2 regions of the Bacillus cereus group sp. RP43 genome follow, and region 1 is predicted to be linked to the other one. Evidence: a T-box and tRNA genes for the amino acid it is inferred to sense, from the RefSeq annotation. Region 1 holds a T-box; the other holds one or more tRNA genes.

Region 1 (3,261 bases):
AAGAGGACCAATTGTTTTCTAATAAACATGTAATTAAGTGAAGACGTCATATACCCTTTCATGTTAATATATTTAAGTTATAATAGGAGGCTTACCCTTTTGTATTGTACGGTAGAAGCAGTGTGAGCTTGAAATTTTTTATGAAAAGGATGTGCCTAACTTGCGTATAAATAAATTTATTAGTGAAGCTGGAAAAGCGTCTCGACGTGGAGCAGATAAGTTAATTAATGAAAGAAGAGTAATTATTAACGGTAAGGTTGCAAAAATTGGTGACCAAGTAAATCCAGGTGATGACGTACGAGTAAATGGAGAGCAACTTCGTATTGCTCGAGACCATGTGTATATCGCTTTAAATAAACCAGTAGGTATTACATGTACAAGTGAAAAAGCCGTAAAAGGTAACATTATCGATTTAGTGAATCATCCTTTACGAATTAATCACATCGGACGTCTCGACAAAGACTCAGACGGTTTAATTTTGTTAACGAATGATGGCGATATCGTTAATGAGATTTTACGTGCTGAAAACAAACATGAGAAAGAATATATCGTTTCAGTAGATAAGCCGATTACACCGGAGTTTTTAGAGAAAATGGCAGCAGGTGTTAAAATTTTAGATACAAAAACGCTTCCTTGTGAGATTACACAGTTATCAAAATATGAGTTCCAAATTATTTTAACACAAGGGTTGAATCGTCAAATTCGCCGTATGTGTGAAGCTTTAGGTTATCAAGTATACACGTTAAAACGTACGAGAATTATGAATATTGAGTTGAATAATTTACCAGTCGGACAGTGGAGAGATTTATCGAAAAAAGAGAAAAAACGCCTATTTTCAGACTTGAATTACGAACCACAAGATTGGTAAAAAAGAGAAGTGGAAACCAAAAAATGTTTTTGGTTTCTTTTTTTTGAATAAAAAATATATTTTTAACACTTGTAAAAATAAAATGAATAGGATATAGTAAATAACAATTAATGGATGTACTTATAAAAGCAAAGAAAAGGACACGAGTTATTTTAAACGGTTATACAGAGAAGGAAGGAAAGCTGAGAACTTCCTAACGCAGAAAAATAACTTACCACCTTAGAGCTGCACTGGGGAAATCAAGTAACTAGTGCCGTGTAAACGACGTTACCGTAAAAGAAGCCATTATGTTTTTTGTGATGGGAATCTGGGTGGAACCACGAATATAAGCATATTCGTCCCTATTTATTAGGGATGAATATGCTTTTTTATATTTAATTTCATAATAAGCGAAGAAAAGGACACGAGTTATTTTAAACGGTTATACAGAGAAGGAAGTAGAGCTGAGAACTTCCTAACGCAGAAAAATAACTTACCACCTTAGAGCTGCACTGGGGAAATCAAGTAACTAGTGCCGTGTAAGCGACGTTACCGTAAAAGAAGCCATTGTATGTTTACGATGGGAATCTGGGTGGAACCACGGGTAAAAGCACACTCGTCCCTATTTTAGGGATGAGTGTGCTTTTTATTATGAAATGGAGAGATGAAAAATGAAAGAACAGATGATTGAAATTAAATTTCCAGATGGTAGTGTTAAAGAATTTGCGAAAGGAATTACTTTAGAAGAAATCGCTGGGGCAATTAGTAGTAGCTTGAAAAAGAAAGCAGTCGCAGGAAAAGTTAATGAGCAGTCTTTTGATTTACGCCGAAACATTGAAGAGAATGCAGAAGTAGAAATTATTACTATTGATTCAAATGAAGGTGTAGAAATTGCAAGACACTCTGCGGCACATATTTTAGCGCAAGCTGTGAAAAGAATTTATGGTGACGTGAAGCTTGGAGTAGGACCAGTTATTGAGAATGGATTTTATTATGATATGAATCTTCCAAGTAGTGTAAACGTAGAAGATTTACCAAAAATCGAAAAAGAAATGAAAAATATTATAAAAGAAAATATAAATATAGAGCGAATAGAGGTTTCTCGAGAAGAAGCAGCAAAACTGTTTCAAGAAATGAATGATCACTTGAAATTAGAGCTTTTAGAAGCAATTCCTAATGAGGAAAGTGTAACACTATATAAACAAGGTGAATTTGTAGATTTATGTAGAGGACCACATTTACCATCTACAGGTTATTTGAAAGCATTCCAATTAACTCACGTTTCAGGTGCATATTGGCGAGGAGATAGTAACAATCAAGTGCTTCAGCGTATTTATGGTGTTGCATTCTCTTCTCAAAAAGAATTAGAAGAGTATTTACATTTTGTTGAAGAAGCAGCAAAAAGAAATCATCGTAAGTTAGGTAGTGAATTAGAGTTATTTATGTTTTCTGAAGAGGCTCCAGGAATGCCGTTTTACTTGCCGAAAGGACAGATTATCCGCAATGAATTAGAAGCATTTTTAAGAGAAATTCAAAAAGAGTACAATTATCAAGAAGTGCGTACTCCATTTATGATGAATCAAGAATTATGGGAGAAGTCAGGACACTGGGGACATTATAAAGATAATATGTATTTCTCTGAAGTAGACAAAAAAAGTTTCGCATTAAAACCGATGAATTGCCCAGGACATATGCTTATGTTTAAAAATAAATTGCATTCTTATCGCGAATTACCGATTCGCATGTGTGAATTCGGTCAAGTACATCGACATGAATTTAGCGGGGCTTTAAACGGGTTATTAAGAGTTCGTACTTTCTGCCAAGATGATGCTCATTTATTTGTAACACCAGAACAAATTGAAGATGAAATCAAATCCGTAATGGCCCAGATTGATTACGTATATAAAACTTTTGGATTCGAATATGAAGTAGAACTTTCTACTCGTCCAGAAGATTCAATGGGTGATGATAAATTATGGGAGCAAGCGGAAGCGGCATTAGCAAATGTATTACAAGCATTAAATTATAAATATAGATTAAATGAAGGTGACGGTGCATTTTACGGACCAAAAATTGATTTCCACATTAAAGATGCTTTAAATAGAAGTCATCAATGCGGAACAATTCAGCTTGATTTCCAAATGCCAGAGAAATTTGATTTAAATTATATAGATGAAAATAATGAAAAAAGAAAACCGGTTGTCATTCACCGAGCAGTTTTAGGGTCTTTAGACCGTTTCTTAGCAATATTAATTGAACACTTTGGAGGTGCGTTCCCAGTATGGGTGGCACCAGTTCAAGTGAAAGTAATTCCAGTTTCAAATGCAGTGCATGAACAATATGCAAATAGGATTGCAGATAAATTAGCACAAGCCGGAATTCGTGTCGAACGAGATATACGAGATGAAAAGTTA
Region 2 (3,261 bases), 2.1 Mb from region 1:
TTCTATTACCCCACCTTTCCTATTTATAAATCTTGCGCCTAAGGCAGATAGCATACCAGCCCCACCATCATTTGTAGCACTTCCTCCAAGCCCTAAAATAATGTGTTTAGCTCCTTGATCTAATGCATGTAATATAAGTTCACCTGTCCCTTTTGTAGTTGTAATAAGTGGGTTTCTCTTTTCAATTGGAACGTGTTGTAATCCTGATGCTGCTGCCATTTCAATAAATGCTGTCTTCTTATCCTTAGACATACCATAAAAGGCTTGCACGCTCTCTCCAAGCGGCCCTGTCACATTAAGTGATATAATTTTCCCCATTGTAGCACCAACAAGAGATTCAACCGTTCCTTCGCCTCCATCTCCAATTGGTACCTTAACATACTCTGCTTTAGGAAAAATTGCTGCAAAGCCTCTTTCAATAGCTTCACATACCTCTATAGCTTTCAGGCTTTCTTTATATGAATCCGATGCAATGACAACTTTCATAATTACCTCCCCCTTATCCAATCCTTTTTTTTATTTTAAACGATATACGGAAAAGTTGCCTTTTGGAGTGGAATTTAAACACAAAAAAAGCTTACATCAAATGATGTAAGCTTTCCCTATTTATATGGAGCCTAGCGGGATCGAACCGCTGACCTCCTGCGTGCAAGGCAGGCGCTCTCCCAGCTGAGCTAAGGCCCCTTAGTACTTAAGCGGAAGACGGGATTCGAACCCGCGACCCCAACCTTGGCAAGGTTGTATTCTACCACTGAACTACTTCCGCGAAAATGGTGAGCCATGAAGGATTCGAACCTTCGACCCTCTGATTAAAAGTCAGATGCTCTACCAACTGAGCTAATGGCTCGTAAATGGCTGGGCTAGCTGGATTCGAACCAGCGCATGACGGAGTCAAAGTCCGTTGCCTTACCGCTTGGCTATAGCCCATTAATATTTACTAGTATGGTTATCTTTTCAAAAAAATAAACCCTTTCAGGTTATTTTAAAGAAAATGGTGGAGGGGGGCAGATTCGAACTGCCGAACCCGAAGGAGCGGATTTACAGTCCGCCGCGTTTAGCCACTTCGCTACCCCTCCGACATTTAAAAATATATGGTGGAGGATGACGGGATCGAACCGCCGACCCCCTGCTTGTAAGGCAGGTGCTCTCCCAGCTGAGCTAATCCTCCAAAAGTGATGACCCGTACGGGATTCGAACCCGTGTTACCGCCGTGAAAGGGCGGTGTCTTAACCACTTGACCAACGGGCCAAAAAAATAAAAACTTTTCCCAAGCTTCCAACCGGGCTTGAACCGGTGACCTCTTCCTTACCATGGAAGTACTCTACCAGCTGAGCTATGGAAGCATAATGGCTCCGCAGGTAGGAATCGAACCTACGACCGATCGGTTAACAGCCGATAGCTCTACCGCTGAGCTACTGCGGAATAATATAAGCCTGGCAACGTCCTACTCTCACAGGGACAAGGTCCCAACTACCATCGGCGCTAGAGAGCTTAACTTCCGTGTTCGGTATGGGAACGGGTGTGACCTCTCTGCCATCATTACCAGACTTTTATCATTATACACATTCTTTTCAGAATGTCAAAAGGAATTTTTAATATATATTCCTTCAAAACTAGATAACATTGCTTCATATTATATGGTTAAGTCCTCGATCTATTAGTATTCGTCAGCTCCACATGTCACCATGCTTCCACCTCGAACCTATCAACCTGATCATCTTTCAGGGATCTTACTAGCTTACGCTATGGGAAATCTCATCTTGAGGGGGGCTTCATGCTTAGATGCTTTCAGCACTTATCCCTTCCGCACATAGCTACCCAGCTATGCCCTTGGCAGAACAACTGGTACACCAGCGGTGCGTCCATCCCGGTCCTCTCGTACTAAGGACAGCTCCTCTCAAATTTCCTACGCCCACGACGGATAGGGACCGAACTGTCTCACGACGTTCTGAACCCAGCTCGCGTACCGCTTTAATGGGCGAACAGCCCAACCCTTGGGACCGACTACAGCCCCAGGATGCGATGAGCCGACATCGAGGTGCCAAACCTCCCCGTCGATGTGGACTCTTGGGGGAGATAAGCCTGTTATCCCCGGGGTAGCTTTTATCCGTTGAGCGATGGCCCTTCCATGCGGAACCACCGGATCACTAAGCCCGACTTTCGTCCCTGCTCGACTTGTAGGTCTCGCAGTCAAGCTCCCTTATGCCTTTGCACTCTACGAATGATTTCCAACCATTCTGAGGGAACCTTTGGGCGCCTCCGTTACACTTTAGGAGGCGACCGCCCCAGTCAAACTGCCCACCTGACACTGTCTCCCGGGTCGATAAGACCCGTAGGTTAGAATTTCAATACAGTCAGGGCGGTATCCCACCAGCGCCTCCACCGAAGCTAGCGCTCCGGTTTCAATGGCTCCCGCCTATCCTGTACAAACTGTACCAAAATTCAATATCAGGCTACAGTAAAGCTCCACGGGGTCTTTCCGTCCTGTCGCGGGTAACCTGCATCTTCACAGGTACTATAATTTCACCGAGTCTCTGGTTGAGACAGTGCCCAAATCGTTACACCTTTCGTGCGGGTCGGAACTTACCCGACAAGGAATTTCGCTACCTTAGGACCGTTATAGTTACGGCCGCCGTTTACTGGGGCTTCAGTTCAGAGCTTCGCTTACGCTAACCCCTCTCCTTAACCTTCCAGCACCGGGCAGGTGTCAGCCCCTATACTTCGCCTTACGGCTTCGCAGAGACCTGTGTTTTTGCTAAACAGTCGCTTGGGCCTATTCACTGCGGCTTTCCGTTAAGAAAGCACCCCTTCTCCCGAAGTTACGGGGTCATTTTGCCGAGTTCCTTAACCAGAGTTCTCTCGCACACCTTAGGATTCTCTCCTCGCCTACCTGTGTCGGTTTGCGGTACAGGCACCTTTTATCTCGCTAGAAGCTTTTCTTGGCAGCGGGGAATCAAAGACTTCGCTCCATAAGGAGCTTCCCCATCACAGCTCAGCCTTCACGATAAGCGGATTTGCCTACTTATCAGCCTAACTGCTTGGACGTGCACAACCAATCGCACGCTTCTTCTATCCTTCTGCGTCCCTCCATTGCTCAAACGATAAAGAGGTGGTACAGGAATATCAACCTGTTGTCCATCGCCTACGCCTGTCGGCCTCGGCTTAGGTCCTGACTAACCCTGAGCGGACGAGCCTTCCTCAGGAAACCTTAGGCATTCGGTGGACGGGATTCTCACCCGTCTTTCGCTACTCATACCGGCA

The links. The T-box of region 1 lies ahead of thrS (threonine--tRNA ligase). A T-box ahead of a tRNA ligase gene usually reads a tRNA of that ligase, here a tRNA-Thr.
Positions count from the first base shown of each region.
Region 2: it has a tRNA-Thr gene. The T-box ahead of thrS (threonine--tRNA ligase) is inferred to sense a tRNA for this amino acid. The anticodon was not compared.

Region 1 is NZ_JARVHQ010000001.1:2,916,443-2,919,703, reverse strand. It holds gene QCI75_RS15295 (pseudouridine synthase) at 161-868, shown strand; T-box leader at 991-1,214, shown strand; T-box leader at 1,252-1,474, shown strand; gene thrS (threonine--tRNA ligase) at 1,519-3,261, shown strand, end outside.
Region 2 is NZ_JARVHQ010000001.1:4,998,736-5,001,996, forward strand. It holds gene QCI75_RS25870 (glycerate kinase) at 1-486, opposite strand, end outside; tRNA gene QCI75_RS25875 (tRNA-Ala) at 612-684, opposite strand; tRNA gene QCI75_RS25880 (tRNA-Gly) at 695-766, opposite strand; tRNA gene QCI75_RS25885 (tRNA-Lys) at 772-847, opposite strand; tRNA gene QCI75_RS25890 (tRNA-Gln) at 853-927, opposite strand; tRNA gene QCI75_RS25895 (tRNA-Tyr) at 993-1,076, opposite strand; tRNA gene QCI75_RS25900 (tRNA-Val) at 1,093-1,168, opposite strand; tRNA gene QCI75_RS25905 (tRNA-Glu) at 1,177-1,248, opposite strand; tRNA gene QCI75_RS25910 (tRNA-Thr) at 1,271-1,343, opposite strand; tRNA gene QCI75_RS25915 (tRNA-Asn) at 1,348-1,422, opposite strand; rRNA gene rrf (5S ribosomal RNA) at 1,432-1,547, opposite strand; rRNA gene QCI75_RS25925 (23S ribosomal RNA) at 1,638-3,261, opposite strand, start outside.